Regions from separate parts of the Microcoleus sp. FACHB-SPT15 genome, predicted to be linked through region 3. Evidence: riboswitches for the same ligand, from Rfam matches in the RefSeq annotation. Region 3 holds a riboswitch; each other region holds the start of a gene.

Region 1 (7,725 bases), on a different contig from region 3:
TGCAGGGTTGCCACTTGCAGCCGTAAAATTTGTTGATGCAATTTATGGGCAGGAGTCTGAGCAAGCTGAGTTACAGAACAAATCCCAGCGTGTAACAATAGCCCACAATATTGGCAACCGATATCGGGGACACGCGCTAAATCTGCCAGAGCAACCCATTTGTTCACGTACTGAACTTTTATTGGCAACTGACTTGCCAGTGCTTGTCGTGATTGTGGTGTGCTGGTTTCTTCTAGCAGTTGTTTGGTGGTTGTAATGCCCAATTCTCTGAGCTTTGATTGGTCTTGAACACTTAATCCAGGCAATTGCTCAATCGACCAGTCACAAGCTTGGATAGCACGGCGATGAGTTTTTGGTTTGGGATACATCCCGACTCCCTCAAAATTTATTTATAATTTAATATTCTGGCAAAAGAGAAGCCTTCATCCTTTCAGATGGAGAATGCATCGTTATCCGCCGAGAGCTTGTGATACCGAGTTCTCTAATATATATAAGCAACAGCTCAAAGCATCATGGTAGCTTATAGGCAACAACCTGAACGATTGGTGCTTGGCAATGCAAAAACCAGTCTCCGCAATGCCTCCGCAAGAACCTGAGAACAAGTGCTTAGGCTGCTTATTCATGAAATTGGAAACCATTCCGAGTCAGACACAGAAGCAGTCACAATCTACGACAACAACACCAATTAATCTGCACTTGACTATCCAATTTAACGAACAGCGGGAGCAGTTGCTTGAGGGGCACGTTAAATTTGGACTAAAAGGTGGCAAACTGAGCGTCAAGTTGAAGAATGGCAAAATTTCCTTGTCATCAAGTCACTTATCTGGCTCCTGTAAGCTTGCTATCCAGCAGGAGCAACAGCAAGAAGACTCTGAAAATCAAAGTGATAGAGAAGCTTCCATGGGTAAGGGAAAACTCGAAGAAAAAATAAACCCCAGCCCCAAAAAAACAACCGAGAAACCTGATAATGTTCAGTTCACTACTTGCCAGACAAGAATTAAAGGTTCAGAGGAAATTCCAGTTTGGGTTTTTGGAGTAGAGCCAAGTGAATCTGTGTTGAAAGGGTTACTCAAAAACGCCTTACTAGCAACTATCAATGTAAAAGCAAAACCCTGCTATGTGGAAGCAATCTTTCATGTCTTGCCACAAGATGTCTGTCTGACTGAGGCTGAAGGACTCTGGCCACAAAACATCAGCAAGAAACGCCGTCTAATCATCGAAAGAGCGATTGTTCGTCACTTTTTCAAGCGAAAATTAATGCCTTATCTGAGTCGGCAACAATTACGATATGACTAATGACGAATTTCGCTTGGAAGTTCAAGACCTTATCCAGCAAATTATGGGAGCAAAAACAGAGAGCTTTTCTGAGCTAGCGGAAATTGCTGATTTAAATCTTACTGAAGATTTTGTTGGTGTCGATCTCAGTGGTGAAGATCTAAGTGGCGACGACCTGAGTGGTGTTGACTTGAGGGGGGCAAACCTGAATGAAACGGATTTGAGTGATGCTGACCTTAGTCTTGCTAACCTGAGTGGTGCCGACCTCAGCCTTGGTGACCTCAGTGGTGCTAACTTGATTAGTGCCAACCTAAGCCGCGCTGAGCTAATTAGTGCTGACTTGATTGGAGCTGACCTAAGCGGTGCTAACCTGAGTGGTGCTAATCTCAGCGGTGCTAATCTGAGCAAAGCTAATTTAATTAGTACCAACTTGGTGAGTGCCAACCTAAGTAGTGCTGACTTGAGCAGTGCTGACTTGAGTGGTACAGACCTCAGAGGTGCAAAATTAATTAGTGCCAAATTGATCGGGGCAAAATTAATTGGTGTCAACCTAATCCGTGCGAATTTAGTTGCTGCTAAATTGATGAACGCTAACTTAAGTAGTGCCCAGCTAAGCGGTGCTAACCTGAGTCGTGCTGATCTAAGGAATGCTAACCTGAGCCGTGCAAATGTACAAAAGGCTAGGTTTGGGTATAACGTTGGGCTTTCTGATGAAATGAAGCTTGATCTCTTACGCCGAGGAGCAATTTTTGAAGATTCAACTCTAATCACACCATAATTTTGAGTGTTTTTTTTAACAAAGCTGACAGCAGGAATTACTTCACAACTTCTTCACATATTTTATCTAGATAAAGTGCCATATTCTGCGAGACTAATTAATCGAGACAACATCTTCAGGAACTATAAAAGTAGTTAATCAAATGACTGAACAGTTGTTTGAGTCTAGTAATATTAATAACGAAGAACAAACAACAAATAACACTTTTGAACTGAAGCCTCGTGCTAGCTTGGTAGGCAACCAACTGAACGATTTATTTGATGCTTGGCAATGCAACAACCTCTCCCCTCATCGGCTCAGGAAAGCTCGCTTGAGAACCGATGTCCAGGCTGCCTATCGATGAAACTACAAGGAATTCCCGTTCAGCCTGGTCAGATTGACCTGTACTTAACGATTAACTTCAACGAGCAGTGTGAGCCTCTAGTTGGCGATCGCGTTAAATTTGGCTTAAAAGGTGGAGAACTCAAGCTAAGACTGGAAAACGGTAGTATTCCCTATGAGTTTCGTGAGTTATCGGGTTCCTTAAAACTTTCTTACCGCCAACAAGAGCAAGACTCTCAAGATAATCAAGCGCAAAATACTGTAGAAAGTTCTGTTATCCAGAGCGAAGATAACAGTTTAGGGAAAAGGGGGACAGAACTCACTGAAGACAAAACCAATCCGTCTCAGTTGGTTGCCTTTCAAGTAACGACGAAGGGTTCACAGCAGAATCCCGCCTGGGTGTTTGAAGTAGAAACAGGTGAGCCAATTTTGAAAGGCTCAATAAACAATGTCAAGTTGGCAACCCTAAAAGCGATCGCTTTACCTTGCTATATAGAAGTAACATTTGAAGTCTCACTGAAAGATGTCTATCTGACACAGACGCAGGGACTGTGGTCGCCAAACATTAGCCGAAACCAGCTAGCAGTCCTAGAAAGAGGAATTGCCCAACTGTTGCTCAAGCGAAAACTAAAGCCTTATCTCAGTCGGCAACAACTACGATATGACTAATGAAGAATTTTGCCTAGAAGTTCAAGACCTGACCCAGCGAGTGATGGAGTGCCAAACCCAAGCCTTTCTGGAATTAGCGAGGATAGCTGACCTAAATCCGGCTGAAGATTTTGCAGGTAGCAACCTGAGCGAGGCAAACCTCCAAGGGATAAACCTTAGTGGCGCTAACCTCCGCAGTACCAACCTGAGCAGGGCAAACCTCAGTAATATCAGCCTTAATAACGCTGACTTAAGGGCGGCAATTTTGAGCGAGGCAATTTTGAATCAGGCTGACTTGAGCCATGCCGACTTTCGAGGAGCAAACCTCAAGGGAGCCGACCTCAGCCAAGTTAACCTCAGCCATGCGAATCTCACTAATGTCAACCTCAGCCATACCAACCTTAGTGGTGCTGACATTAGAGTGGCTGATCTAAGTGATGCGATCTTAAGTGATGCAAATTTGAACGGGATAAATCTGAAAGGAGCTGATCTAAGTGGTGCCGTCTTGAATGGAGCAAATTTAAAAGGGGCTGATCTAAGCGCAGCTATCTTCCGGGGTACTGACCTCAGGGGTGCGGTTTTAACAGGTGCTGACCTTAGGGGAACAGACTTGAGAGTCGCTGACCTCAGCGAAGCAAATCTTGACAAGGCAAACTTGAGAGTCGCTGACCTGAAAGTAGCTGACTTGAGTAACGCTAACCTCCGCGAGGCAAACCTAAAGGGTGCTGACCTGAGCAATGCTAACCTCAGCGAGGCAAATCTTCAGGGAGCAGATTTGAGTCATGCCAACCTCAGTGAGGCAAATTTTCAGGGAGCAGACTTGAGGCGGGCAAACTTAGAGGAAGCAACGATTCATAGTGCCGATTGGCGCAATACTAATCTAGAGGAAGCAATAATTAACGGTGCTGACCTGAGTACGACACTGCTTGAAGGGGCAACAATCAACGAGGCGACACAACTTGATGCTAAATGGCATCTAATTTGGGAAATTGTCAATCAGGGAGCAGAGGGACGAGATTTGACAGATGCTGACCTCAGCCGTGCCGATTTATCTAGGGTCAACCTTCAAGGAGCAAGATTGGTGAGAGCTAACTTGCGCCATTCTAAGTTGCTGAGGGCTAACCTCATTGACGCTGATTTAAGTAGTGCTAGCGTGAAGAATGCTGTATTTGGCAACAACTTAGGAATTTCTGAGGAAACAAAGCTGGATTTAATCCGGCGAGGGGCAATTTTTGAAGATTCGCCTGACGCTAGTGAGGTGTAAGTAGCCAGGTGCTGTTGTACTTTGCTTTGAGAGTTTCACGAGTAACTTAATTAGCGATCGCTTATTTGGAATTGACGGGCGGAATGCCGATTTTTTTAACGAGATGTGAGCGAGAAATCCCCCTGAGCCGTAGGCACGCTTGGGATGAGAGCGAACGGACTTCCTTAGCTGGAGGAAACCTCCAGCTCCAGTCCTCATCAATGTACTGGCTTGCTTTACCTCTTAGCAAAAATACTATATAGTACTAAGAGGAGGTAAATCAATGCGACACCAAGCCATCAAAGTCAGGCTATATCCAACAACTGAACAGCAAGAGATACTAGCTCAACACTTTGGCTGTAGTCGCTGGTGGTGGAACTATGCGCTCAATTTGTGCATCGGAACCTACAAGGAGACAGGCAAAGGCTTGACTCAAGTTGCATTGAACAAAATGCTTCCAGGACTCAAAAGACAGGAGGAAACATCTTGGCTAGGTGAGTGCTACTCTCAAGTCTTGCAAGCCACAACACTCAACTTAGTGACGGCTTACAAGAACTTCTTTGAACGCAGGGCTAAATACCCTCGATTCAAAGCCAAGAAAAATAGGCAGTCAATTCAGTATCCTCAGTCGGTCAAGATAGTTGAAGGTTGTCTCAAGTTTCCAGGTAGTGTTGGTGTTGTCTCTTGCAAACTGCATAGAGAGATTGAAGGCACCATCAAGACAGTAACTATCAGTCAGAATCCGTCAGGAAATTACTACGCGGCTATCTTGGTGGAATTAGAAGGTGACTACCCAACCCCGCATACTAATGGAAAAGTTGCAGGTATAGACCTGGGGCTGAAGGAGTTCGCCATTGTTCACGATGGTATAAAAACATCTAAGTTTGCCAATCCAAGGCATTTAGCCAAACACGAGCGTAACCTAAAGAGGAAGCAGCAAAAATTAGCGAGAAAGATAACGGGGTCAAATTCCAGAAACAAAGCAAGAAGATTAGTAGCTAGGGTTCACGAACGAGTTGGTAATGTCCGTCAAGACTACTTACATAAGCTTTCACGTAAGCTTGTTGACGATAATCAAGTCATCGTAGTCGAGAGCCTAAATACAAAGGGCATGGTTCGCAACCATAATCTAGCCAAAGCTATTTCTGATGTGGGATGGGGAATGTTTGTCAATTTCTTGCAGTACAAATTAGACCATGACGGCAAGGTACTGGTAGAAATTGATAGGTGGTTTCCTAGCTCTAAACTCTGCTCAAAATGTCACTATCAAATCAGTGAACTCCCGCTAGATGTTAGGGCTTGGACTTGCCCTAGCTGTGGCACTCATCACGATAGGGACGAGAACGCTAGTCAGAACATAAGAGCAGAGGGAATCAGAATGCTATCGGTCTTAGGAACTAGGACTGCTGCTGATGGAGGGGATGTGAGTCCGAAACTTGGACGCAAGTCGAAGTTGACGCAATCCCCCGTGAAGTCGGAAACTGCCTGAGCCGTAGGCACTGGCAGTAGTTCATTTCTCTTGTAATTCAATCCCTAAGGGGGTTTAAGCCGCATAAACGGTTAATGTTAACTATTACTTTAGAAGGAACAAGAATCCGGAAAAATTGTGTTATTCTTCATCCTTAACTAGAGTAAGTCAGCCTAATCCAAAAGCTTCGCCAACACGTTCATCTGTAAACAAGGTGAAGTAAGGAACGGGGGAACCATCCTTGGGGGCGTATTCTCTAACTCAGAGAGTGAGTAGAGAGGGGCATCTCTCAGCCCTAGCCCGTCAGCTAACTCCGTAGGCATTGAGAGGAGACTTCTGAAAAGATCGGCATTTTTTAGCAATGTCTTGATTTTGTCAGTTTCTCCGGCTGGTACTGCTCAGTTTTGTGTACCTGTTGTTGAGTCTGAGGCATTGCAATATGTTGTTTCAGCTAAATTTGGCAGCGATCGTCGCTGTCGCTGGACAAGCTACCTGGAAAAAAGCAAAACCAGTACTTATAAGAGATGTGGTCTTGCTGCCTGCCCTAGGGTTTTTGGGAGTAATTTTGCTGTGGTGGTTTACTGCAACATTCTTAACAGATTTAATGCCCACCCCGCTGCAAGCGCTTCTCGATAGCGCAGAATACGCCAACCCGTTCTTTCGGAAAGGCCCTGGTAATTTAGGACTCGGTTGGTTATTGCTGGCAAGTCTGCGGCGGGTATTACTGGGATTTTCGTTGGGTGCGGCTGTGGCAATTCCTTTGGGATTTCTGATTGGGATGTCCAGAGCAGCGATGCTAACTCTCAATCCTTTGATTCAAGTTTTTAAGCCTGTATCACCATTGGCTTGGTTACCGATCGCACTCGCCATCTTCAACCTGGCAGAACCTTCAGCAATTTTTGTTATCTTTATCACCTCGTTGTGGCCGACGATTATCAACACAGCACTCGGCGTATCCAGCGTTCAAAAAGATTATCTGGATGTTGCCCGCGTTCTAGAAATGCCTCGCTGGCGACAGATTACAAAAATCATTTGGCCTGCAAGCTTACCTTACATCTTCACTGGCTTGCGGATTAGTTTAGGAATTGCTTGGCTAGTCATCGTCGCTGTCGAAATGCTCACCGGTGGTATTGGCATCGGCTTCTTCGTTTGGGATCAATGGAACCGCTTAAATTTGAGTTCTGTGTTCTTGGCAGTGGTTGTGATTGGTGTAACGGGGCTAGTGCTTGACTACATTTTGGGCAAAATTGAATCTCTAGCCACTCACCGACGACCCACTGCAACTACCAACTAGAACTACGCCTCACTGACATTGCGTCAGTTTCAGCTACAGTCATAGCTGAATCGTTACTGCTAGCCATTCATCATAAGAACTAACAACATTAGTGATACCGCCATGAATTCTTTGAACCGACGAAGATTTCTTGAACAAATGGGTGCATCGGCAGCAGGATTCGCCTTGTCGTCTTGTGCCATCAAGGGAGTTACCGCACCCTACGGACTCTCGAAAACTGCCGAAGCCGTCGAACCCGTTGTAGATCCCAGCAGCCTGGAAAAACCCAATCTTACAGTAGGATTTGTCCCTGTTAATGACTGTGCGCCATTTGCGATCGCCTGGGAAAAAGGCTTCTTTCGCAAATACGGACTAAACGTCACCCTAAGCCGCGAGGCAAGCTGGGCAAACTCCCGTGATGGCATCATTTTTGGGCGTCTTGATGCCTCACCCGTTGTCTCTGGGGCAGTCACCAACGCCAGAATTGGTGCTGAAGGGGCACGTCATGCGTCGTTGTGTGCTGCCATGACCATTCATCGGCACGGCAACGCCATGACCATGAACAAAGCTATGTGGAACTCTGGGTTACGACCTTGGAACACATATAACGGCAACTTAGAAGAATTTGGGAAGAATTTTCATGGCTACTTTCAAAGCCTACCTCAAGAGCAACGCATCTGGGCTGTGGTTTTAAGTTCTTCCATCTATGAGTACTTTGT
Region 2 (7,725 bases), on a different contig from region 3:
CCAAAGATGCCGAACAAAAGGCGCGTCAAGGTTGGAAAACTGACTTGTATCGAGAGATTGCTGAGGAAATGGGGATTGAATGTCCTAAGGAAGACTACAAAGTTGAACCTGCTGAATTCTTTATCGACAACAAAGCGTTTGACCCTAGCGATCCAGTCGGGTATCTCAACAGCTTTGAAATTAGAGCCAATGCTCCTAAATCGTTCTTCATGTCTTAAATTCATCAAAGCTTTATACACGCTTTATACAAGCTTTTCAAAGGTCAGTGCTGAGTTTTGAATTAAGACCCTAAACCTTAAACTTCTTCGCGGAGCATTCTATGACAAAATCTACTTCTTTTTCTGACAAGACTAATTCTCGAACCGTTAATGGAGCAGGATTTCTCGAAATTGAAAATATTGTAAAGTCTTACCCCAATTCAGAGGGTGGGGAGCTGGTTGTTTTAGATAATGTCAATCTCACCATTGCTGATGATGAATATATCTCTCTAATCGGTCACTCTGGCTGCGGTAAATCAACGCTACTCAAGATGGTCGCTGGTTTGGAAAAGCCCACTTCCGGAATGGTACGGCTGGAGGGCAAAGAGGTTCGCAAGCCTGGTGCAGAGAGGATGATGGTGTTTCAGCACTATTCTCTCCTACCGTGGCTGACAGTTACAGAAAATGTCCGATTAGCGGTCGATGAAGTACTTAAAAATGCTTCTCCTGTTGAGAAAAAGCAGATTGTCAGCGAACATCTGGCAATGGTGAATTTAACCCAAGCGGCAAATAAATATCCGGATGAAATTTCTGGTGGGATGAAACAACGAGTAGGTATTGCGCGAGCGTTAGCAATTCGTCCTAAAATGTTGTTGATGGATGAACCGTTTGGGGCGCTTGATGCCTTAACTCGCGGTAAGTTGCAGCGACAGGTACTCGACATTTGGGAGAACAACCCGCAAGCTGTAATGATGGTGACTCATGATGTCGATGAAGCTCTGTATATGTCCGATCGCATTGTGATGATGACGAACGGACCGAATGCTAGAATCGGAGAGATTTTGGAGGTACCTTTTCCCCATCCACGCGATCGCCAAGCACTACGCGAATCAAAAGAGTATTTTGAATTGCGTAACCATGCCTTGAACTTCCTGGATCGATATTTCAACCAAGACGAGTAGCGTACAATCCCTTAACTTTATTTTTGAGTGGGCAGCCTAATTCAATCACAAGCTGACAGAATTTAGCTGTCAGCTTTCGGTTGGGAGCGGAGGAACCAATTTTTGGGGCTAATCTCCGGCATGAGAGAGGCATCTTCCAGTTTTAGCCCGTCAACAAACTCCGTCGGCGATGCTAGGAGTACCAAGACTATCGCTTTTGTAACAAAAAGCAATTGGAGTCTCCTTACAGATACCTCTATGTTCTGGGACACAACTGAGGTATCTGTTCTTGACCCACCTCTCACTTATCTATCGTTTTCTTCTAAGAGAGGTTAAAAACAGTGAACATCAAGCCAATGTTAGTGCGTCTTGAAGGCGCGATGGATCGCAATGATTTAATTGAACAAATGGTGTTGCTGCCTGAACCCGCTTCAGCGGCTGCCAAGTGGTCAAACTCTACAAAATCGGTAAATCTGGTTGTTGGCTACAATGCCTCTCCTAGCAGTCAAACGGCTTTGGACTTGACGATGTGGATTGCTCATCAAACTCGTTTGGTTACACAAAAGCAAGTCACGGTTCAAGTTGTCTACGTCGTTGATGAAAATCAAAAGAATCAGTATTCAGATGGCTTGAACACGGCTAGTGCTAGCGACTTGTCAAAACATCAGTCGCCATCAGAGTTGTTAAACATAAACACATCGTTAAAGAAGTCTAAGCTATCGGTTTTGACCGAAACCAAACCCCAAGCCTTAGCTACATCACCCAAGAAATCAGTAAAATCACGCCGTCCCAAATCCACCTCTTGCCAAGCAGATTCATTTGAGCAGGCTGATCGAATTTTGTGGCAAGCACGTTGTTTGGCAGAAGAATGGCGGGGTTCCTTCAAAGCGCATCTACGGTTTGGTGACGTGGCAAGTGAACTGAGAGAAGTTGTTGAATCAGAAGCGGCAACTCTACTGTTCTTGGGTTGTAATTCGGTTAGTCATCCGATCATTCAGCAACTAGGTACCCATTTCCCTTGTTCAGTACTGGGTATTCCCACTGGATTGAATTCGGACTTACGCTGACTACCAAAAGCAACTGTTACCTCCTCCGGCTAATCAGCCGTTGAAACAAATAGGCGATTTCTCTCGTGCCTCTGGCATCTATAAGGAACGAGGGACTTCATCCTGCTTTGCTTTCACAAATTTGGTAGCCTCTAACTTCAGGCAGAGAGCCTAATTTCAAAATTTGCGTTACATTACTTAATATAAGACGAAAAGAAACAACCAAGTCGTCAGGAAGCTGATCAGTAACCATGCAAAACGCACCAACACCGCCGATTACAGATCCAGCAGAGCGCAACGCTTGGAAATCAGGTTTCACACCCCAAGCGGAAAATTGGAACGGTCGCCTCGCCATGATTGGCTTTGTCGCCGCACTGCTGACCGAATTATTCACGAACCAAGGTGTTCTGCACTTCTGGGGTCTTCTATAAGCCCCAAGCATCCGTATCAAGAGCAATCCTTTCACATAGTAATCAATAAAAGGAATCAAACCAATGGCTAACGCACCAACACCACCAATTACCAATCCTGAAGATCGCAACGCTGTTAAGTTTGGCTTCAGCCCACAAGCAGAAATCTGGAACGGTCGCCTTGCAATGCTGGGATTCGTCATCGCTATTGGGATTGAGCTATTTTCAAACGAAGGCGTTCTGCACTTCTGGGGCTTGATGTAAGTCGAATAGAACTGACTAATTAATCAAGGTAAGGAAAGAAGCAAATGAGTAACGTACCAACACCAACACCACCCATTACCAATCCCGAAGAACGCAATGCTTGGGTAGGCGGATTTAGCCCACAAGCAGAGATTTGGAACGGACGGCTAGCAATGCTCGGATTTGTGATTGCGATCGCTATTGAATTCTTCTCTGGACAGGGTGTATTGCACTACTGGGGACTAATGTAATTTAAGCGCGTCTCGAATTTAGTAAAAACCTGGGGGTTGACTAAAGCCCTCAGGTTTTTCGCAAATCTATCGAAAGCTTTAGGAGAACTCCAACCGATTTATTGAAGGTTTTGTTGTCGTGCTGTGCGAAGAGTTGGGCTTGGAGATCAAACGAACTGGTTCGTTAACCTTAACGCGAGATGACTTAGAGCGTGGAGCTGAACCGGATAGCAGTTACTACATCCAGAATGAGCCTTTAGTTCGAGATAAAGAAAAGATCGATCTAGAATCTGACCCACCCCCTGACTTGGTATTAGAAGTGGAATACTCTAGGTCAAAGATAGATAAGCTTTCCCTCTATGCCGCAATGGGAATTCCCGAATTTTGGCGCTATGACGGGAGTGTGTTGCGAATTTACAAACTCGAATCAGGGCAGTATACAGAGTCCGGCTCCAGTCTTGCCTTTGCCCCTGTGCCAGTCAAAGAGATTCCCCGGTTTATCAAAGAGAGCCGAAAGGTTGGTGAACTGACCTCTACCCGGAATTTCCACAACTGGGTCAGGCAGCAGTTATAGATTGCATCCCTTCTAAAATGCCTCAACTACCAACCGCGAACCTTCTGGAGATTTGTGAACCTTAATCTGGGTGGGTAATTGCTCTGCCAAGGCTCGAATGTGGGTAATCACCCCAATCAGTCGATCTTGCTGTCCCAGCGATCGCAAAATCTGGGTAACGCTTTCAAGGGTTTCTGCATCCAGAGTTCCAAATCCTTCATCTAAAAACAGACTACCTAACTCAACACCCATTGACAGTTTTTCCGACAGTGCTAACGCCATCGATAGGGAAGTGGCAAAGGTTTCGCCCCCGGAGAGGGTTCGTACTCGCCGAATTTCGCCTCCGTTCCAATTATCCTCAACCCAGTATTCTCCGTCCTGAATTCTCAAGGCATAGCGAGAATCTGTTAACTCTTTGAGTCGTTCTGTGGCACAAGCAACTAACTCGGCTTGTAGATGCTCCAAGATGTAATCTTGAAATTCATCAGACTTGAGATTGCGTGATAGGGTGTGATAAGTCTGTTCCTGTGCAGCAAGTGTGGATTGCTGCTCTAAGAGTTGTTTGGCTTGCTGTTGCCTGTCTAGAGCTACATTCATCTCTGCTGATAGTTCTGCTCGTTGTGAACGTGCCAGGTCAACTTGTTCATCGGCATAACATTTGACTTGGCGGCGCTGCTCTAATAGTTCCTCGTCAGTTGTCCTGTCTCCAATTGAGCTGGTTACTTCTTTAATGCGGCTTGATAACGCAACTTTTTCGTTGTTGTAATGTGCGATCGCATTCTTCCACTTTTCCTGTTCGGCAGGAGTAACTTGAGCATCTAGGAAGCTCTCCTCAGAGAAGTTGACTGATTGCAACGCCTTTTCCCACTGAGCCTCAAGTTGTTGTCTTTTAGCACGGGTAGACTCAGCTGCAACTCTCGCTTGTTTATCGGCTTCTTCTGCTTGAGCCACACGCTTATCCGCAGCTTGATAAGATTCTTCTACGGCTTTTTGTTTACTTTCCAAGTCTTGCTTATCTCGCTTTAGTGCTTGGCGCAGTATTTCGTAGGGTTTACCTTCAGTTAGCTGGTGTAGCTTGGCTTGTACTTCCTTAAGGTTACGCTGACGATGTTCAACTTCTTGGCTGGTAGCTTGTACATCCTCTAATACGGCAGCATGGTTTTTCTGGACAAACTGTAAAGTCTGTTCCCACTTTTCTAGTTCATTCGCTGTCTTGGCTTGTGCAGCTAATGCCTCTTGATGTTGGGCATTACTCTCAATCAGTGTCTGATGTGCCTGCTTTAGCGCGGAAATTTCCCAGTTTTCGGTATCTAAAACAGCACTAATTTCAGCGTGGCATTGAATTAGTTCAGCCTCATGGCTTTCCCAATCCTGACGACACTCGGACTCCTGCTCCTGGAGTGTTTCTAGCTTCGTTTGTGCCTTTGTCAGTGCGGTAGAGGCTTGATGGTATGCCTGTTCTGCTGCTGTTGCCGATTCTTGCAATGGGGTGGTATCCACTTCAGCAGATTCTGACAGTGGGGGTAGCTGATGAGCTTCCGGGTAAACACCACCGCAAACTGAGCAGAGTTCTCCAGGTTGAAGTGAAGCACGCAAGGCAGCAGAATGATTGTGTCGAGTTGCAATCGTATTGGCTTGTTCGGCTTCTTTGAGTGCAGCTTTAGCTGCTTGGAAATTAGCATCAGCTTGTTGGCGCTGCGAGGTAGCCTTTTTAAAATCACTTTCAGCTTTTTGCCGCTCTTTGAGAGCTTTTTCCCATTTCTTCCGGGCTGTTTGGGTGGTTTTATTGATAGTTTCCCATTGAGTTAATGGGGAGACAACTTGGTTGAGTATCTCTAGGCGAGAGCCTCCAGGAGAGGACTTTGCCAGTTTTTCGTTAGTCTCAGTAAGCTGTGCGCGAGCGGCTTTTTCTTTTTTCTGAGCTGATTGTAATTCTTTTTCTGCGTCCGAACGCTGTTGCTCTTTTGACTTAAACGTTTTTGATGCCTGTGTCACCTCCTGCTCGTACTGTTGGCGCTGTTCCTCGTAAGCCTTAGCCGTTGTTAAGTTACGTTCGCGAATCTCTAGCTGTTCTCTTACTTCTGTTTGTTGAGATTTGAAAAGCTCGTATTTTTGATGCTGGGCTTCTAAATCGGCTTGAGCTTGAGTCAGTTTTTCAGCAGCGGCTTTTACGGCATTCTCTGCCTTGACTGCTTGATTCCGAGCATCTTGTAAGAGTATCCAATCTGATTGAAGAGTACTGGCAGATTGAGCTTCTTTTAACTTTTGCTGCAACGACGCAATTTTAGGAGCTTGAGCTTCTAGCGTCGCTAAATCTTCTTGCAATTCAGCTTGACGCTTGATTTGAGTCAATAGTCTTTCTTCATCATCAAGTAATTTTTGGGCAGTGGTAGCTGCTTGAGCCAATTGAGGAATTTCGTCTTCTAAAGCTTTCAATTGCTCTTGCTTTTCCTTGATTTCAGCTTCTGTTGGAGCTTGAAGACTCTCTAATTGTCCCTCCATCAACTTGCGTTGAGTATCTAACTGTTTGACACGCTCACTCGCTTCTTTCCGCATCCGCTCGAAGATTTCAAATCCAGCTAACTGGCGCAGAAGCTCTCGACGCTTTGGAGGGTTTCCTTTAAGAAACTCATCAAACTGTCCTTGAGGAAGGACAATAACGCGAGTAAAGGTATCGAAATCCATCATTAAGATGTCCTCTACTTTCACCGTGCGATCGCAGCGTTCCCACTTCCCATCTTGAAGTTTATCCAGCAGACACTTTGTAACTGGAGTACTGGGACGATACCGCCACGTTCTGAGTACTTTATACTCTGTCTGTTGCACAGAAAACTGAAATTCGACTTTTAACTCAGTAGCTCCTTGGCTCACCAGTTCGTCGATATTCGATTTTCGAGAAACTTTTCCGTAAAGCGCATAGGTAATAGCATCGAGTAAAGACGACTTTCCTGCTCCAGTTAGCCCCGTAATTGCGAATAAATCGAGGGTGGAAAAATCGAGACTCTGATGGGTGCGAAAACTGGTAAAGCCTTCTAAAGTCAGTCTAATGGGTCGCATCGCTCAATTCCTGATATAAGTTTTCAAATGCTTTTAAAACGGAAGAGTCGGGAGCTGTTCCTACGCGGTCACGCCAGTAGTTGCGGAACTCCTCAATCGCATCAAACTGATTAGTGCCTTGGGATTGTTGCCGCTTTTGGGCTTTAGCTTCCGGGTAGCGCGGTTCAATAATCAAGGCTTGAGGGCAGACTTTACGCACACTGTCGGCTAAACCAATTTTGGGGGTATTGAGTTCAACAATTACTTTCAAAAAACCTGGATGTTCTCGATTCGCTTCCAACGTTTCATCTAGGTTATTTTCATCACATTGGATAATCTTTAACGGTTTCTGGCAGGGAATTGATTTAAACTCAACTTTAGCGGGTCTTCCGGGTTCAACGGTCACTAAATTAAACCCCTTGTCCTCCCCCGCCTCTCCAAAGTCTACTTGAATTAACGAACCTGAATAATAAGTAGGAGCTGCGTTGGAAACCTGTTGAGGTTTGTGGATATGACCTAAGGCAATATACTGAGCTTCTGGGGGTAGGGTTTGCCCCGCCAGACTGTAGGTATCTCGCGTGTAATAATCCACTTCTGAGTAAGCTCTAAGAGCGCCATCCAGGGTGAGGTGTGCCATCACCACATTGACACTATCCTCTCGAAAGTTGCTAGCTAAGTTGTCAAATAGATAGGCAACTAACTGTTTGTAGTGCTGGCGTTGTTCTAAATCATCTTTGTCCCACAAATCTTCAGCCTTCAATAAACGCCGTTCTGAGGCAAAAGGCATCGCAGCTACTGACAATTTGCCGCTAGGCGTATCTAGCTGAATGACTCCCCCTTGATTGGCTTTTCGGGGTCTACCTAATGCATGAACTCCCACATGAGATAGAAGTCTGGATACACCATCAATACGAAAGGCTGAGTCGTGATTTCCAGCAATGACAACCGCTGGAATTTTGGCTTCTCGTAGCTGGCAGAAGAAGTTATAGGCAACTTTTTCAGCGTCAGCCGTCGGGCTAGGTACGTCGAAGATGTCACCTGCTACTAAGACAGCATCAACTTCTAAAGT
Region 3 (7,725 bases):
GCTTGCAGCAGACAATAAAGAGCTAATCTCAGAAGTAGGATACGTTCCTTTACCCGATGATACTGTAGCTTTAGTTAAATCACGTTTCGAGCAAGGTAAAGTAGGTTCAGCGTTTGGGGGTAAGGAAGCAGTAGGCGTTACGATCAAAGAACTGCTAGAGAAAGAGAAATAGAGCCTGCTCTTAAGCTGAGACAAGAAAGTGGGGAAAGAAAAAGAGATAAGACTCATACTCTATCCCCCTGGGGTACTTTACACCTAGAGGCAACCTCCAGAGTAGGAAGTACCCCTAACTCACCGGAAATAGCTTGAGATTCTGATGTTTAATACCAATTGGTTTTAACAATGACACTATAACCAGGGTTCATGGACAATTGAGCACTCAACTATAGGGCTAAGGTGAGAGCAATCTGCGGTTCACTATCGCTTGTGAGGGAAAAGAACGAGCTTTCACCTTTCTTCTAAGCTTAAAGTAATAAGACTAATGAACCTTGAATAAAAAGCTATTGACCCAATTGTGACAAGATTTTGACTAAATGATATTACCCTTTTTTATGAGGTTCCCTTTATAGATGCCTACGAATTCGCAATCCTTCGAGTCGCCTGATTCTGGGATGTTCCGCCCAAACAGGAAGACGGCTAAGCTCGTTGAGCAAGTTGTAAAGAGTATTTTTGCTATTTTTGCGTTCTTATCTGTTGTAACCACGCTCGGTATTATCCTAGAGCTGATTTATGAAACAGTGGAATTCTTCCGGGAAGTGCCGCTGTGGCGTTTTTTGACAGATACGGCATGGACACCCCGTTTTACAGACAAACAGTATGGAATTCTTGTCCTGATTAGCGGTACGTTTCGCACCTCGCTGATTGCAGCTCTTGTAGCGTTGCCCCTTGGTCTTTTAGCAGCAATTTATCTGAGTGAGTATGCCTCTCCTAAGCTGCGTCGCTGGTTAAAACCGGCTCTCGAAATTCTAGCAGGCGTGCCGACTGTTGTATTTGGCTACTTTGCACTGTTGACTGTGACCCCTTTTTTACGGTTATTCATTCCTGGATTGCAAGGATTTAATGCCTTGAGTGCTGGCTTGGTTGTCGGGATATCAATTCTCCCGGTTGTTGCTTCCCTGAGTGAGGATGCGATTTATGCCGTGCCGCGAAGTCTAAGGGAAGGTAGCTATGCGTTGGGGATGACCAAGCGTGAGACTATTACAGGTGTTGTGTTACCTGCTGCACTATCGGGAATTGTCGCTTCATTTGTTTTAGCAATTTCCCGCGCAGTTGGGGAAACGATGATTGTTACCGTTGCGGCTGGACAGAACCCGCAATTGGGACTTAACCCGTTCGTCGCTGTTCAAACTATGACTGCCTACATTGTGGCAACGAGTAAGGGAGATATTCCAACAGGTTCGCTTGAATACAGAACACTGTTTGCTGTCGGGATGACCTTGTTCTTGATTACCTTAGTTCTGAACATCTTTACCTTTTGGTTTGTCCGTCGCTTCCAGGAGAAATACGATTAATGGCACAAGACGCACAACCTGTATCGCAAGCTGTTTCCTCAGAAGATGCAAGGTTCAAGTTAAACCTACCTAAGCGCTATAACTTTGATCGATTATTTGCGCTCACTGCACTTGTTGCCACCCTAGTTGGCTTGATAGTGTTACTACTCTTACTCATTGATGTTCTAATCGATGGTCTTCCTCGCTTGGATTGGCAGTTTCTTACTAGTTTTTCCTCTCGCCGTGCTGCGAGAGCTGGAATTCTGGCACCCTTGGCAGGTAGTATTTGGCTGTTGTTCTTAGTTGCTTTAATTTCCTTCCCCCTAGGAGTCGGCGCTGGAATTTTTCTAGAGGAATACGCAACGGATAATATTTGGACTCGGATTATCGAAATCAACATCGCTAACTTAGCCGCTGTTCCTTCAATTATTTACGGGTTACTGGGTTTAGGCGTTTTTGTACGCTTAATGGAACCGATTACTGGAGGACGTAGTATCTTAGCCGGGGCTTTAACCTTGAGCTTGTTGATTTTGCCAATCATCATTGTGGCAACTCGCGAAGCATTGCGGGCAATTCCAGGAAGTCTACGTCAAGCGGGTTATGCTCTAGGAGCAACGCGCTGGCAAGTGATTCGGGAGCATACCTTTCCCCAGGCTCTACCCGGTATCTTGACAGGTACAATCCTTGCACTTTCACGCGCGATTGGAGAAACAGCACCGCTAATTGTTGTTGGTGCTTTAGCCTATATTTCGTTCACCCCAAATGGATTGCAAAGCCAATTTACAGCTCTACCGATTCAGATTTTTGACTGGGTTTCCCGTCCTCAAACGGATTTCCATAATAATGCAGCGGCAGCAATTATCGTTTTGATGATTTTGCTATTGCTAATGAATTCCACAGCAATCTATCTGAGAAATAAGTTTCAGGTCAACAGATAGTTAGGTATCAAATATTAGACTTTTTCTCACATTGATACCTCGCTCCTAACACTGCTTTTCTTTCTATACTTTCTTGATTCTATGCAGCCTAAATCAGTTACCAATTCTTATGGTTCATCCACAGCTACAGATGAAGCTGTTTTACGAGCGGTAAATGCCTCTGTTTACTATGGCTCATTTTTGGCAGTTCAGGATGTCTCTCTTGATATTTTCAAAAACAAAATTACAGCTTTTATTGGTCCTTCAGGTTGTGGTAAGAGTACACTACTCAGATGCTTTAACCGCTTGAATGACTTAATTTCTGGAGCACGGGTGGAAGGGAGAATTACGTTCCAAGGCGAAAATCTCTACGACAAAAAGTTTGACAACCGCATTGAGGACGTGCGTCGCCGCATTGGTATGGTCTTTCAAAAACCGAACCCGTTTCCCAAGTCAATTTATGAAAACATTGCCTTTGGTGCCCGTATCAATGGCTATCAAGGCAATATGGATGAATTAGTTGAGCGAAGCCTTTCTCAAGCCGCTCTCTGGGAGGAAGTAAAAGATAAGCTCAAACAGAGTGGTTTGTCGCTGTCTGGAGGTCAACAACAGCGTTTATGTATTGCACGCGCTCTAGCAATTCAACCTGAGGTGCTACTGATGGATGAACCTTGTTCTGCTCTCGATCCCATCTCCACACTTAAAGTCGAAGACTTGATGCACCAGCTTAAGGAGAAGTACACGATTGTGATCGTGACTCACAATATGCAGCAAGCTACACGAGTAGCTGATATGACTGCCTTTTTCAATGCCAAAGCAACTGATAAAGGTGGAAAACAGGGTTACTTAGTCGAGTTTGACCAAACAGAAGTTATCTTCCAAACACCAAAGGAAGAAGCAACACGGGATTATGTAAGCGGACGCTTCGGTTAAGCTACTGATAAAGCAGCTTTGCTATCAGCGTTCACTCGTCAGCTTTGGGGGCAACCACGAAGGATTGCCCCTACATTTTTAGGCGATTAGTATGCAGCGCTAAAAGTTCTTAGGCGGCTACTTGAGAGATTTTGGCAGAAACAGGCGCATTTTGAGAAATTAGTTTCTCATACAGGCATCCAAGCCGGGATGCCACACTATCCCAACTCATGGCAATTTCTACCCGTTGACGACCTGTCTCCCCAAGTTGCTCTCCCCAAGCGGGGTTTTCGAGGATACGGTCAATTGCTTCGGCAAATGCGGCATCATCTTTGGGCGGTACAAGTAAACCTGTGACTTCTGGCACGACGGTAAACTGCAAGCCTCCAACCTTACTGGCAACGACGGGTGTCCGACAAGCCATTGCTTCAATTGCCACTAGACCAAAGGGTTCATAATGACTAGGTACGACACAGACATTTGCGGCGGCGTAGTAAATCGGTAAGTCGGATTCGGTAAGTCGTCCAGGGAAGGTAGTAATTGCTTCTATACCAAGTTCTTTAACAATACTCTGAATGCGATCGCGTTCAATGCCATCGCTCTCACCCGAACGAGCACCACCCCCAATGATCAATCTCAAATCACTAGTTCCACGCAACTTAGAGGATGCGATCGCTCTTACTAGTGTCTCAATTCCCTTGCGCCGATCAAAGCGTCCAACATACAGGGCGACTTTCGCGTCTTCAGGAATCCCCAACTCACCCCGTGCCGTCAGCCGATCAACTGAACCCAAACGCTCAATATCAGTGCCGCAGGGAACCATTTCAATTGTTCCTTGAGTAGAAACGAGCTTACGCATATGCTCCCCTTCTTGGGGACTCGTTGCAACCACAGAATCCACCGTTTCTAAACAGGTTTTTTCTACGGCTAATCGCGTTGATGCGATCGCAGGTAAGTCACTGACTGACCGATACTTTACTGCACCTAAGGAGTGGTAAGTATGTACCTGTACCAAAGGTTGGTGCTTTTTTAATTCCATCCCAACCCAAGAAGACAACCAATAGTTGGTATGAACTAAGGGATATTGAATACCTTCTTGTTTTTGGAATGCTAGAAATTGCTGAACAAACTCTGGCAGGTAGTTAAAGACAGTATCTCGACCAATAAACTTTTGTGGGCCTGCTGTTAAGCGGATTGTCCGACAGTTCGGTGCATGTTGAACGATAGCGGATTGATCAGGACTGATTCGACGGGCGAACATGTCCACAGACCATCCTTGCTGAGCTAATGCTAATCCAACTTGGCGCACATAAACGTTTTGCCCTCCAGCCTCTTCTTGACCAATTTCCGCTGCTGGATCGCCACTAACAGAAATTAAGGCAATACGATTCTTTTGATTCACGAACATAGTAGATTTTCACCTCATGGGTAGCTTCCCTGCCTCAGACCCAGGAGTTGACACGAAAATTTCGGCTCCTCAGAGTCTACAGGCAGGTGCAACGAAGCGGACAGTTACCAGCCAAGGACACTGACGAGAACACACAATAAATCTAAAGTGTTGTACTTTCAGTCTCCTCTCGATGCCTACGGAGTTAGCTGACGGGCTAGGACTGAGAGATGTCCTTCTCCTTATTTCCCCCGTTCTCAGAACGAAGTGAAATTGGAAGATTTGCCCCAGGAAATGGTTCCCCCGTTCCAGATTCTGCTTGCGAAATGAACCTTTGTTGAAGCAGAAAATAAATTAGGCTGACTTATTACTATGTATGATTATATTAGTATTTTTTAAATAAATCAATATCTCACAAAATTTCTTTTTCTGAAGATTTGCTACTTTATATGGCGATATTCGCCTGAGCTAAGAAACATGGATTAAACAATTTACCAACGGCAAAGCCTGTATAGGCATGGGACGGTCATACTTCTACCCAAAGAATTGAGGTCTATAAATCTATGTTCCCTAACAGTCAAATCAGGTTGTCTCAGGCGCTGATTATCAAATTGATTTGAAGGGAAACTGGGCGAACCTCAAGGATAAATCGGGGAAATTCAATAATAGTGTTCTGATGCAACATGAAAACACTAATAGCTCTCTGTTCTCCTCAATGCTGTATCAGATTTTGCTTTTCTTCAGACCTTGTCAAAAAGGTAGAAAGCTCAATAAACGTAACTTTTCCTTTGCACTTACTCCCCATTCCCCACTTCTTCCTCCCTCTTTCCACTGATCCCTGAGTGCGCCAATCCAAGATAGGATCAGTTCTAATTTTGAAATTTCATTTGTCGTTAATCATGCATATGAAGCGCTACTTGTCACGTCTTCTTGCCCTTGTCTTGGTTGCTGTCATTGGTCTGATGGGATGTTCCTCCAACAGCAGTACCACGGGATTGACTGGGGATTACCGTCAGGATACATTTGCCTTGTTGCAGAGTTTGAGAACAGCGATTGAATTACCGGAAGATGCACCAGAGAAGGCAGCAGCGCAAGCAGAAGCGCGGGGGAAAATTAATGACTTTGCCTCTCGCTATCGGCGGGATAGCTCTGTCGCAACACTCAGTTCCTTTACCACGATGCGAACGGCATTAAATTCTCTGGCAGGTCATTACAGCTCTTATCCCAACCGTCCTCTCCCGAAAAAATTGAAGACACGCTTGGAGCAGGAATTTCAACAAGTCGAGAATGCTCTGAAGCGAGGGTCATAAGGAAGCGAGACAAATGCGATCGCGATAATTTAAGCTTAAAATACCAATGGGGTAAGGGTTTGAGCAGTCAAACCCTTCTTTTTTGTGAAAAAATCCTCTTAAGATTGTCCGGAATCGTGAGCCAGAGCCACGAAAGGAAAATTAGCCGAAAAATGTTATATTTGCCGATCTGTTAGCAGTCTGCTAAGACTGAGGACGCCAACGTTCAATTCTTTTGTGGTTTGTAGGAATGTCAAATGGTTTTCTGAAAGGGACGCGATACAGACAGCGTCTCTATCGCGCCGCAGTTGCCACACTCGTGACCACTAGTAGTCTAGTCAGTCAGTCTTGGTGGTTGACGCAAACAGCTCAAGCTCAAACACAGGCATATTGCCAGTTCTCCAACGCGGCGATCGCTGAAAAAGAAAACTTACGAGTCAGCGCTCTAAAAGGCAATGCAGATTCCGGTAAACGCTACAAAGCTCTTTTAAAACAACACGCTGACTACTTACGGCAATGCCGCGATCGCACTTGGCCGAATACCCAAGCCATTTGGTTGCGCTTATACCCTTGTGATGTTCGTGAAGGAGCGATCGATGAGATTCTAGATCGCATTGTTAACCGAGGCTATAACCAAGTCTACGTTGAGGTGTTTTTTGACGGTCAGACACTCTTACCCGTATCAGAGAATCCAACACCTTGGCCCTCAGTTATACGAACACCTGGAAGCGAGAACGTTGATTTATTAGCTCAGGCGATTCAAAAAGGTCATGAGCGGGGCTTACGGGTGTATGCCTGGATGTATACGATGAATTTTGGCTACTCCTACGCCCAGCGTTATGATCGGCAAGGCATACTCGCTCGCAACGGTCGAGGTGAGACTAGCTTATCCTTCGTCAAGGATGGCTCCCAAGCCTTTGTTGACCCTTACAGCCAGCAAGCTAAAACTGACTACTACCAGCTCGTTCAAGCGATAGCAAAGCGACGCCCTGACGGCATTTTATTTGATTACATTCGTTATCCTCGTGGGTCAGGCAGCGATTCCGTTGTTACCAAAGTCCAAGATTTATGGATTTATGGAGAGGCGGCACAAAAAGCACTATACGATCGCGCCCTCAACAACAAGGGACGAGAACTCATCGCCCGCTATATCCGTCAAGGTTCGATTAGCGATGGCGACATTGCGGCTGTAAATCAACTCTACCCAAATGAAGGACCCGCCCTCTGGCAAGGTCGTACCCCCTCACCGACAGAGACAGTTGCCACCCTGAAATGGCAACTGTGGCAACTCAGTGTTGCTCACGCTGCCCAAGGTGTCATTGACTTTCTCTCCCTAGCTACCCTTCCCGCTCAACGCAGTGGAATCAAAGCAGGAGCCGTGTTTTTCCCGGATGGGAATCAAGGTGTCGGTCGAGGTGGATATGACTCCCGACTCCAACCTTGGGATCGATTCCCCGGTTCAATTGAGTGGCATCCAATGTCTTATGGTGTCTGTGGTAATAGTAATACTAGCTGTATCGAATCGTTGGTCAAGCGAGTTGCGGATCGAGCGCCTAGTAATACTCAAGTCATACCTGCACTGGCAGGCACTTGGGGACGACCTGTGAGTAATCGCCCATCCTTAGAAGCCCAGATGCAAGCAATCCGCCGTGTCGCTCCGCAAATCAATAGCGTGAGCCATTTTGCTTATTCTTGGCAAGACCCTCAGTCTGATCGCGATCGCAAATTCT

Evidence for each region. A riboswitch is a leader RNA that binds a small molecule or an ion and turns the genes downstream of it on or off. The one in region 3 is predicted to bind cyclic di-AMP.
Region 1: linked by a shared signal. The riboswitch ahead of ntrB (nitrate ABC transporter permease) and the one ahead of H6F98_RS24755 (glycosyltransferase family 1 protein) in region 3 are both predicted to bind cyclic di-AMP.
Region 2: linked by a shared signal. The riboswitch ahead of H6F98_RS13315 (universal stress protein) and the one ahead of H6F98_RS24755 (glycosyltransferase family 1 protein) in region 3 are both predicted to bind cyclic di-AMP.

What each region holds. Positions count from the first base shown of each region.
Region 1 is NZ_JACJNU010000038.1:92,067-99,791, forward strand. It holds gene H6F98_RS13260 (DUF4332 domain-containing protein) at 1-368, opposite strand, end outside; gene H6F98_RS13265 (hypothetical protein) at 556-1,296, shown strand; gene H6F98_RS13270 (pentapeptide repeat-containing protein) at 1,289-2,053, shown strand; gene H6F98_RS13275 (hypothetical protein) at 2,196-2,396, shown strand; gene H6F98_RS13280 (hypothetical protein) at 2,393-3,043, shown strand; gene H6F98_RS13285 (pentapeptide repeat-containing protein) at 3,036-4,286, shown strand; gene H6F98_RS13290 (RNA-guided endonuclease TnpB family protein) at 4,549-5,754, shown strand; cyclic di-AMP (ydaO/yuaA leader) riboswitch at 5,912-6,069, shown strand; gene ntrB (nitrate ABC transporter permease) at 6,173-7,027, shown strand; gene H6F98_RS13300 (ABC transporter substrate-binding protein) at 7,130-7,725, shown strand, end outside.
Region 2 is NZ_JACJNU010000038.1:100,400-108,124, forward strand. It holds gene H6F98_RS13300 (ABC transporter substrate-binding protein) at 1-218, shown strand, start outside; gene H6F98_RS13305 (ABC transporter ATP-binding protein) at 320-1,159, shown strand; cyclic di-AMP (ydaO/yuaA leader) riboswitch at 1,217-1,343, shown strand; gene H6F98_RS13315 (universal stress protein) at 1,480-2,205, shown strand; gene H6F98_RS13320 (chlorophyll a/b-binding protein) at 2,436-2,615, shown strand; gene H6F98_RS13325 (chlorophyll a/b-binding protein) at 2,679-2,858, shown strand; gene H6F98_RS13330 (chlorophyll a/b-binding protein) at 2,903-3,088, shown strand; gene H6F98_RS13335 (Uma2 family endonuclease) at 3,207-3,641, shown strand; gene H6F98_RS13340 (AAA family ATPase) at 3,654-6,677, opposite strand; gene H6F98_RS13345 (exonuclease SbcCD subunit D) at 6,664-7,725, opposite strand, start outside.
Region 3 is NZ_JACJNU010000062.1:69,764-77,488, forward strand. It holds gene H6F98_RS24735 (PstS family phosphate ABC transporter substrate-binding protein) at 1-172, shown strand, start outside; gene pstC (phosphate ABC transporter permease subunit PstC) at 570-1,511, shown strand; gene pstA (phosphate ABC transporter permease PstA) at 1,511-2,428, shown strand; gene pstB (phosphate ABC transporter ATP-binding protein PstB) at 2,510-3,340, shown strand; gene H6F98_RS24755 (glycosyltransferase family 1 protein) at 3,450-4,727, opposite strand; cyclic di-AMP (ydaO/yuaA leader) riboswitch at 4,886-5,036, opposite strand; gene psb27 (photosystem II protein Psb27) at 5,612-6,016, shown strand; gene H6F98_RS24765 (family 10 glycosylhydrolase) at 6,246-7,725, shown strand, end outside.